3 regions of the Streptomyces sp. V3I8 genome follow, and region 1 is predicted to be linked to each of the others. Evidence: riboswitches for the same ligand, from Rfam matches in the RefSeq annotation. Region 1 holds a riboswitch; each other region holds the start of a gene.
What was found. A riboswitch is a leader RNA that binds a small molecule or an ion and turns the genes downstream of it on or off. The one in region 1 is predicted to bind S-adenosylmethionine.
Positions count from the first base shown of each region.

Region 2: it holds a riboswitch for S-adenosylmethionine, as region 1 does, so the genes downstream of both, QFZ75_RS28075 (aminotransferase class V-fold PLP-dependent enzyme) here and thrC (threonine synthase) in region 1, are expected to answer to the same signal.
Region 3: it holds a riboswitch for S-adenosylmethionine, as region 1 does, so the genes downstream of both, QFZ75_RS41065 (putative leader peptide) here and thrC (threonine synthase) in region 1, are expected to answer to the same signal.

Region 1 covers NZ_JAUSZL010000002.1:3,975,930-3,979,195, forward strand. Annotated here, with positions in the region: gene QFZ75_RS17420 (ubiquitin-like small modifier protein 1) at 269-544, opposite strand; gene thrC (threonine synthase) at 645-1,970, opposite strand; SAM riboswitch class I at 1,988-2,145, opposite strand; gene QFZ75_RS17430 (glucosyl-3-phosphoglycerate synthase) at 2,357-3,266, shown strand, end outside.
Region 2 covers NZ_JAUSZL010000002.1:6,369,517-6,372,782, forward strand. Annotated here, with positions in the region: gene QFZ75_RS28065 (cytochrome bc complex cytochrome b subunit) at 1-330, shown strand, start outside; gene trpD (anthranilate phosphoribosyltransferase) at 447-1,511, shown strand; SAM riboswitch class IV at 1,685-1,801, shown strand; gene QFZ75_RS28075 (aminotransferase class V-fold PLP-dependent enzyme) at 1,984-3,266, shown strand, end outside.
Region 3 covers NZ_JAUSZL010000002.1:1,336,473-1,339,738, forward strand. Annotated here, with positions in the region: gene QFZ75_RS05970 (LLM class flavin-dependent oxidoreductase) at 1-1,263, opposite strand, end outside; gene QFZ75_RS41060 (putative leader peptide) at 1,339-1,665, opposite strand; SAM riboswitch class IV at 1,728-1,873, shown strand; gene QFZ75_RS41065 (putative leader peptide) at 1,895-1,975, shown strand; gene QFZ75_RS05975 (glutathione S-transferase family protein) at 2,080-2,865, shown strand; gene QFZ75_RS05980 (GNAT family N-acetyltransferase) at 2,987-3,266, shown strand, end outside.

The DNA.
Region 1 (3,266 bases):
GGGCAAGTCGGGCCCGGGAATTGCCATATACGGCTTGAAAGGACCGGGTACTTTGGCCGCTTCTTGTCGGGCTCCGGGCGCGGACTCACAGAGGTCGGGCGGGCGGAACGAAGCAGCTTCCCCAACTGTACCTCGCTCAACCATACAGAATTGCCCCCTCCGCTTCTCTCACGGAGGGGGCAATTCGATGAACTCTGCGTGTTCGGCGTCACGTGGGGTAATTCCGGTCGGCGCGCCGGTTCCGGCCTCCGGCCACCGCGGCGGACCCTCAGCCTCCGGCGACCGCCGGGATGATCGAGACGCCGGCGCCGTCCGGCGTGGCCGTCTCCAGGCCCTGCTCGAACCGGACGTCGTCGTCGTTCACGTACACGTTGACGAACCGCCGCAGCTTCCCCTGGTCGTCCAGGACCCGGGCCGCGATCCCGGTGTGGTTCTTCTCCAGGTCGGCGATGACATCACCGAGGGTCGCCCCTTCGGCGGCCACCTCGGCCTGCCCACCCGTGTAGGTACGCAGGATGGTGGGGATACGGACGTTGACGCTCACGGGGACCTCCGTCGGGTGTGGCTGGGTGCAGGGCGCCCCGTCGGGGGGCGCGGGGAACCGCGCGGCCGGCCCTCACCGGCCCGCGGCGTGCGGACAGCGGCTAGGAACCGAGCCCGGCCTCGTGGAAGGAGTCGAGGTTCGGGCGGATGGTCGCGGTGAGCCCGGTGTCGGACGCGACCGCGTCCAGGGTCTTCAGACCGTCCCCGGTGTTGAGGACGACGGTCGTCAGGGCCGGGTCCAGCAGACCGCTCTCGATCAGCTTCTTCGCCACGCCCACCGTCACCCCGCCGGCGGTCTCCGCGAAGATGCCCTCGGTCCGCGCCAGCAGCTTGATCGCGTCGACGATCTGGACGTCGTCCACGTCCTCCACCGCGCCCCCGGTTCGGCGGGCGATGTCGAGCACGTACGGGCCGTCGGCCGGGTTGCCGATCGCCAGCGACTTGGCGATCGTGTCCGGCTTCTGCGGCCGTACGACGTCGTGCCCGGCCTTGTACGCGACGGACACCGGCGAGCAGCCCTCGGCCTGGGCGCCGAAGATCTTGTACGGCCGGTCCTCGACGAGGCCCAGCGCGATCAGTTCCTTCAGGCCCTTGTCGATCTTCGTGAGCTGCGAGCCGGAGGCGATCGGCACGACCAGCTGGTCCGGCAGCCGCCAGCCGAGCTGCTCGCAGATCTCGTACGCCAGGGTCTTGGACCCCTCCGCGTAGTACGGCCGCAGGTTGACGTTGACGAAGCCCCAGCCCTCGCCGGCCGGGTCGCCGATCAGCTCGGAGCAGAAGCGGTTCACGTCGTCGTAGTTGCCCTCGATGCCGACGAGCTCGCCGCCGTAGACCGCGGCCATGACGACCTTGCCCTGCTCCAGGTCGTGCGGGATGAACACGCACGAGCGCAGGCCCGCCCGCGCGGCGGCGGCGCCCACCGCGCCCGCGAGGTTGCCGGTGGAGGAGCAGGAGAGCGTGGTGAAGCCGAACGCGCGCGCGGCCTCCAGCGCCTGGGCGACGACCCGGTCCTTGAAGGAGTGCGTCGGATTGCCGGAGTCGTCCTTCACGAAGAGCTTGCCGGCGTCGACGCCCAGCTCGCGCGCCAGGTTGTCGGCCTGGACGAGCTTGGTCCAGCCGGGGTTGATGTTCGGCTTGTCGGCGACGTCCGCGGGGACGGGCAGCAGCGGCGCGTAGCGCCAGATGTTCGCGGGGCCCGCCTCGATGCGCTTGCGGAGCTCTTCGGTGTCGTAGCCCGAGAAGTCGTACGCGATCTCCAGCGGGCCGAAACACTCCTCGCAGGCGAAGACCGGACCGAGCGGGACGCGGTGGCCGCACTCGCGGCAGGACAGCGCGGCGGCCGGGCCGAGGTCGACGGAGTCCGCGGCGGGGGCGGTGGGGTTCGTGGTGGTTGCATTCGTGGTGCTTGCAACAGTCTGCGCAGCCATGGAGGCGAGGCCCTTTCTCCTCATCTTCCTCACGGCGCACTTCGCCGTGAGACGGATTTGGCACCTTCCCGAGCCGGGAGCCTCGCTGCGCTGATCGGCGATGACCAGGACGAGACCGGCTGGAGGGTTGCCGGGGCTTCAACGGGCCGTATCCCTCTGCCCCTCTGGATGAGCGGTATTCGATTGTGGTGTTCGTCTGCGGTGTTCGTCGTGCTTTTAGTTTTACACGCAACGACCCTCGACATGCGATGGTCATCAACGTTGCTCAAGACTGTAACCGAAGGCCTGGATGGTGGAGAGAGCCGTCCGAACCGCGAGATGACCGTCACACCGGCATCGGTCGCGGCGGGCACACGCATCCCGATGAACGCAAGGGAGAGCCGCACGTGCTGGAAGACGTCGAGCGCTGGCTGAGCACGCGCTCCTGGTCCGTGAAGGACCGCCCGCTCAAGAAGCTGATCGCCGCGAAGCGCTCCACCGGTTCCACGGTGAGCGTCGTACTGCCCGCGCTCAACGAGGAGGCGACCGTCGGCGAGATCGTCGCCGTGATCCGCCGTGAGCTGATGACCGCGAAGGTGCCGCTCGTCGACGAGGTGGTGGTGATCGACTCGGGGTCGACGGACCGCACCTCCGAGGTCGCCGCCGCCGCGGGGGCCCGGGTGGTGCACCGGGACGAGATACTCCCGCGCCTCCCGGCCGTGCCCGGCAAGGGCGAGGTGCTGTGGCGCTCGCTGCTCGTCACCCGCGGGGACATCGTCGCCTTCGTCGACGCGGACCTGAGGGAGTTCTCGGCGGACTTCGTCACCGGGATCGTCGGTCCGCTGCTCACCGAGCCGGGCGTGGACCTCGTCAAGGCGATGTACGACCGCCCGCTGGGCGCCGCCGCCGGCCAGGGCGGCCGGGTCACCGAGCTGATGGCCCGCCCGCTGCTCAACATGCACTGGCCGCACCTGGCGGGCTTCGTCCAGCCGCTGGGCGGGGAGTACGCGGCGCGCCGCTCGCTCCTCGAACAGCTTCCGTTCCCCGTCGGGTACGGGGTGGAGCTGGGCATGCTCGTCGACGCGCTGCACCTCGTCGGGCTCGACGCGCTCGCACAGGTGGACGTGGGGGTGCGCAGGCACCGGCACCAGGACGGGCAGGCGCTCGGGCGGATGTCCGCGGCGATCTACCGGACGGCTCAGCTGCGGCTCGCCCGCGGGCACATGATCCGGCCCGTGCTGACCCAGTTCGAGCGGGGGGAACACGGCTTCGAGCCGCGCACGTACTCGGTGGACCTGGAGGAACGCCCCCCGATGA
Region 2 (3,266 bases), 2.4 Mb from region 1:
CGGATCTGCCTCGGCCTGCAGCGCCGGGACCGGGACAAGGTGCTGCACGGCCGCGAGTCGGGCATCATCAAGCGCCTGCCGCACGGTGAGTTCGTCGAGGTGCACGAGCCGCTCAGCCAGGAGGCCATGCACACCCTCACGGCGCACGAGCAGTACAAGCCGGCCGAGATCGGTGCCCCGGTCGACGAGAACGGCGTCGAGCGCAAGGTGAAGGGCCCGCAGAAGCTCCGGGCCAAGCTGAGCAACGCCTACTACGGCGAGGACAGCCAGATCCCGAAGCCCACCGCCGAGGAGTACAAGGAGATCACGAGCGGCCACGGCCACCACTGATCCCCGACCTGTCCGCCACGGCAGGAGCCCCGTCCATTGCATGGACGGGGCTCTTTGCCGTCCCGGAGGCTGGATAGGGTGGACCCACGTCCACGCAACGAACCCAGGAGCGGCAGATGAGCGCTGTGACCCCCGCCGGAGGCGACTTCGCGGCGGGCCGTTCCTGGCCCGCCCTCCTGAACGGCCTGCTGGACGGGCGCGACCTGAGCGCCGACGACACGGCCTGGGCGATGGACCTGATCATGCGGGGCGAGGCGACCGACGCCCAGATCGCCGGGTTCGCGGTGGCCCTGCGGGCCAAGGGCGAGACCGTCGACGAGATCTCCGGCATGGTCCGCGCGATGTACGCGCACGCCAACGTGATCGAGGTGCCGGGGGAGACCGTCGACATCGTCGGCACGGGCGGGGACGGGGCGAAGACCGTCAACATCTCCACGATGTCGGCCGTCGTCATCGCCGGTACGGGCGCCAAGGTCGTCAAGCACGGCAACCGCGCCGCCTCCTCCGCGTCCGGCGCCTCGGACGTGCTGGAGAAGCTCGGCGTGAACCTGGAGCTGACACCGCGGCGGGTGGCCGAGGTGGCCGAGGAGGCCGGGATCACCTTCTGCTTCGCGGTGAAGTTCCACCCGGCGCTGCGCCATGTGGCGGCGGCGCGGGGACAGCTCGGCATCCGGACGACCTTCAACTTCCTCGGCCCGCTGACCAATCCGGCACGGGTGAAGGCGCAGGCGGTCGGGGTCGCGCACGCGCCCATGGCGCCGATCGTGGCCGGGGTCCTGGCCGAGCGCGGCAACTCCTCGCTGGTCTTCCGCGGCGACGACGGGCTCGACGAGCTGACCACCACGGCCACCTCCCGGGTGTGGGTCGTCCGGGACGGGAAGGTGCGCGAGGAGGCCTTCGACCCGCGGGACGTGGGGATCGAGCTGGTCCCGGTGGAGGCGCTGCGGGGGGCCGACGCCTCGTACAACGCGGAGGTCGCGCGGCGGCTGCTGGGCGGGGAGCAGGGGCCCGTGCGGGACGCCGTCCTGCTGAACTCCGCGGCGGCGCTGGTGGCCCTGTCGCCCGGTTCCGCTCCGCTCGCGGACCAGATCCGGGCGGGGATGGCTCGCGCCGCGGAGGCCATCGACTCGGGGGCCGCCTCGAAGGTGCTGGAGCGGTGGGTGGCCGCGTCCCACTCGTAGTACGTCGGCTGCCGGCCCGTCGTGGCTGGTCGCGCAGTTCCCTGCGTCCCTGGATATCCAGGGACGCAGGGAACTGCGCGGGTGCCCCCACCGGCCCGCACCCGGCCGTCGTCCTCGTCCCGTATCGCGGACAGCGGGTTGCGTCGCGGTGATCGTATGGCAAGATGCTGGCAGGTCATGAGTGACAGTCATGAGGCCCCGGCCGACTGTCCGGCAACCCTCCGTCCGTGGCGGGGTGCCCCGGGTGAGGACCAGGTCGTAGGCAGTGAGGTCTACGGCAAGCGCGGACCCCTCGCCGCTCGCTGGAGCGGGGACACCAGGGGTCCTGGTCGTTCGAGGGAGCCTTACATGAGCAAGCGAATGCGATAGGGCGCCGAGCCCCACCTCCGCGTATCCCCTTCCCCGTTCACCTTCCCTGTGCCGAGCCCCGTCCGCCGGCCCAGTGACTCCGCCTGCCCCACAGGAGCCCGCCATGTCTGTCTCCACCGCTGCCGCCGACCGGACCGCCCCCTGCGCCACCGGCACCTCCGCGCCCCTGCCCGTCCTCGGCCGCGACGTCACCGTCCCGCTCGTGACCGGCGGCGAGGTCACCTACGCCGCCCTCGACTACGCCGCCAGCGCCCCCGCCCTCCAGCGCGTGTGGGACGACGTGGCCGCGTACGCCCCGTACTACGGCAGCGTGCACCGCGGGGCCGGATACCTCTCCCAGCTCTCCACGGACCTCTTCGAGAACGCCCGCAGGACCGTGGGCGAGTTCCTCGACTGCCGCGGCGACGACGAGGTCGTCTTCACCCGGTCCACCACCGACTCGCTGAACCTCCTCGCCGCCGCCCTGCCCGCCGACTGCCGGGTCTTCGTCTTCGAGACCGAGCACCACGCCTCGCTGCTGCCGTGGCGCGACGCCCGCGTCACCTACCTCGACGCCCCGCGCACCCCGGGCGAGGCCGTCGCCACGCTGGAGCGGGCCCTCGCCGACCGCGACCCGCGGGGCCCGGCCCTCGTGTGCGTCACGGGCGCCTCGAACGTCACCGGCGAGCTGTGGCCCGTACGGGAACTGGCCGCCGCCGCCCACGCGCACGGCGCCCGGATCGTGCTCGACGCCGCCCAGCTCGCCCCGCACCACCCCGTCTCCGTACGGGACCTGGACGTGGACTGGGTCGCGTTCTCCGGGCACAAGCTGTACGCGCCGTTCGGCGCGGGCGTGCTCGCGGGACGCTTCGACTGGCTGCGCGAGGCCGACCCGTACCTCGCCGGCGGGGGCGCTTCGCGGAAGGTGTCGCGGCGTACGGACGGCGGTGTCGACGTGGAGTGGCACGAGAGCGCCACCCGCCACGAGGCCGGCTCGCCCAATGTCATCGGCGCCTACTCCATCGCCTCCGCGTGCAGGGCCCTCACCGAGGCCGGTTTCGACACGCTGGTCGCCCGCGAGCAGCACCTCGTGGACACCGTCCGCCGGGGCCTCGCCGAGGTGCCCGAGGTCCGCGTGCTCTCGCTCTTCGGTGACGACGCCCCGCGCGTCGGTGTGATCTCCTTCGTCGTCGAGGGCTGGAACAGCTCGCACTTCGCCGCCGCGCTCTCCGCCGAGTACGGCATCGGCGTCCGCGACGGCCTCTTCTGCGCCCACCCGCTCGTCCGTACGCTCCTGGGCAGCGACCCGCAGGCGCAGGGCGAGTGCGGTGCCCCCGAGGCCGCGCCCGGCGAGAAGTCGCTGAACGCCATCCGCGTCAGCTTCGGCGCCGGCACCCCCGACGAGCA
Region 3 (3,266 bases), 2.6 Mb from region 1:
TGTCGCGGCACCGGCGAGAGCGCCGTCGGTGGCGTAGCGGCCGGCCGGGCGTTGGAGTCCGAGCAGCCCGCGCAGGGTGTCGGCCTCGTACGCCTGCCGGAAGACGCCCCGGTGCTGGAGTTCGGGGACCAGGCCCCGGGTGATCGCCGGGAGGTCGTGGCCGGCGACGGCGGGCCGCAGCCGGAAGCCGGTCAGTCCGGCCTCGCCGAACTCCTGGAGCAGATCGGCCAGTTGGGACGCGGTGCCGGTGAAGATCCGGGCGTCGCTCGTGTACGGGTAGCCCGCGAGGCCGTCGAGCCGCTCCTTGCGGGCGGCGGCCGCGGCGGGGTCGTCGTCCAGGAAGACCACCAGGTCGGCGAAGAGGCGGAGGGGTTCCCCGGCCCGCCCGGCCGCCTCCTGTTCGGCGCGCACCGCGGCGACCGTCGCCCGGGCCTGTCCGGTGTCGTGCGGGGTGACGAACCCGAGGTCGGCGGAGCGGCCCAGCAGCCGGAACGGCGCGCCGGTCACGGTCCCGTGGGCCAGCGCCCCGACAGGCGGTTGGCCCTGCGGGGGCCGGGGCGTGATCGAGGGCCCCTTGACGCTGAAGTGCCTGCTCTCGAAGTCGATGTAGTGCAGCTTGTCCCGGTCGACGAAGCGGCCGGTGGCGACGTCCCGGATCTCCGCGTCGTCCTCCCAGCTGTCCCACAGCCGGCGGACCGCCTCGACGTAGTCGGCCGCCTCGTCGAAGAGGTCGAGCGTCAGCTCCTGTACCGCGGGGCTCTCCAGGTCCTCGGGGCGGAAGGAGGGGAGCGTGCGGCGGCCGAAGTGCGCGGCCTCGTTGCGGCGGGCCGACACCTGGACCCGTACGCCCGCACGGCCGGTGCTCACGTAGTCGAGCGTGGCGATGGCCTTCGAGATGTGGAAGGGCTCCGTGTGGGTGACCACCACGGTCGGCAGCAGACCTATGCGGCTGGTCAGCGGGGCGACCCGGGCGGCGATGAGGACGGCGTCGAGGCGGCCGCGGACCTGGTCGGTCCGGCCGTCGGGTTCGGTGAAGTGCGAGGACTGCAGGCCGAGGGCGTCCTCGATGGTCACGAAGTCGAGCAGGCCGCGTTCGGCCTCGGTGACGAGGTCGGTCCAGTAGCCGGCGGTGAGCAGGTCACGGGGGCGCGCCACGGGCTCGCGCCAGGCGGCGGGGTGCCAGCCGGCGCCGTCGAGCGCCACGGCGAGACGCAGGGAGGAGTCGGGCTCGGGGGAGGGCGGTGCGGAGGGTGCTGTCGACACGGGGAGGTGCCTTCCTGATCGACCGTACGAGAAGCCGGCCCTCGCCGCGGGAGGGCGGGGCCGCGGGGACACGGGTCAGGGTCGACAGAGCGCGCCGGCGAAGCGCAGGAGGTCGATGTGCGGCCGCGAGTACAGGCGTACGCGGCGCCGCGGGGTGAGCTTCGGGACGCGGAGGCGGGGCACGGGGCGTGGCCGCACGTGCGTCACCTCCGTCCCTGCGGCCGGCGGACCAGGTCCGGCCGGCCTCGTTCGCGGTCCCGTGCTCGGGCGCCGTCTGCTCGTCGACGCACTCAACAGTACGACCGCGCGGTTTCTTCCGACAGGGCGGAATCGATCCCGGACGGTCGGGACCGGACGCCGGTGGCGGGGTGGACGCCGCGGTCCGGCGGTTCGGCTGCCCACGTGATGAGACGTCGTCTCGACTTCTTGACGGTCTCACGCTGCGCACCGACACTTGCGGGGACGGTCACGATTGCCAGCGCCCGTCGGACGGAGATTTTCCGTTCGTGCGGTCATCGGCCCCGGCCCGCTGGCAGGCAACCCTTCCACCGCGACGGGGTGCCCCGGGTGACGACCGGGTTCCGCCGCAGCGGCGGGACAAGCGTGGTCTCGCCTCGCGCGAGCCCTGACCGTGGACGGGTGGGAATTGCCCAGGAACGGCTTGACGAGGCGACTGCACATCGACCTGTTGCGCGTCTCCAGCGCCTACTAGTACGCGCATCCGCCCGATCCGGATCCGTACGGCAGCGCAGTCATTCCGTTCCGCACTGGTGCCCACAAGGCGGCCAGGGCTTCCGCGATTCCCTCAGGAGAGCCATGCCCGAGACAGTTTCCCGCGGTTCAGGTACAGGTACCTTCGCGACGGCCGTACGAGCGGCCGTCACCGGCACGCCCGCCTGCGGCGCGGTCGTACCCGGCCCGTCCGCACGTCCGCACCGCTTCCGCGGCCGCATCGGCGTCGGCCTCGCCGGCGGCTTCTACCCGGCGCCGCACCGCTACCAGCTGTACCTGTCCGAAGGCTGTCAGCGTTCGCTGCGCGTCTCGATCACCCTCGCCCTGCTGGGCCTCGAGAACTCGACCGCCACGACGGTCCTGACCCGCCCCGCCGAGACCCCCGACGCCTTCGCGGCACTGCGCCGGGCCTACGAGGCGACCTGGCACCACTACGACGGCCCGCTCACCGCTCCCGCCCTGTGCGACCGGTGGAGCGGACGCGTCGTCAGCAACCACACGCCCGACATCCTGCGCGACCTGGCCGACCTCTCCGGGCTCCGGGACGAGGAGGCGGCCGGTCTGCCCGCCCTGCGTCCGCCGTCCCTCGCCGCGGAGATCGACGCGCTGCGCGAACTCCTCGCCCGGGACGTCACACCGACCGCGCGCCCCGCGGCCCGGGCCGCGACCCTGTCCCTGCTCGACCACCAACTGTCGTCCCGGCGCTACGTGCTGGGCGACGAGATCACCGCCGCGGACGTGGACCTCTGGGTGGCGCTCACCCACCTCGGCACGGACGGCGCCCCGACCGCGTGCCCCCGGCTGGACGCGTACGTCCGCCGGCTCGGCCGGCACCCGGCCTTCGCGGGCGGCGTGCGCGCGGCCCGCTAGCCGGGGCCCCACGCCGGTCCGTACGCCGGTGCGAACGCCGGTGCGAACGGCGTGTTTCCGTTCCGCGAACAGGAGGCCGGAGCCGACGACACGTTCCACCCGCCGGTGTGAGCATGTGCGCATGATCATGGGAGAAGACCGTGCCGTCCGGCGGGTGCCGGCGATCCGCTGGGTCACCGAGGAGTGGGAGGCCGCCGCTCCGGTCCGGCTGCGCGAGCAGATGTCCGCCGAACTGGCCCCGCGCTACGCGCCGGTCGAGCACCGGCGCGTCCGCCCGCCGCAGCCCGCGGCCGAGGAGATCCTGGTCACCTGGGTCGCGTACGCCGACGACGTGCCCGTGGCCACCGCCTCGCTGCGCAGGCTGCCCGACCGGCACGAGGTGAAGCGGGTGTTCGTGGACG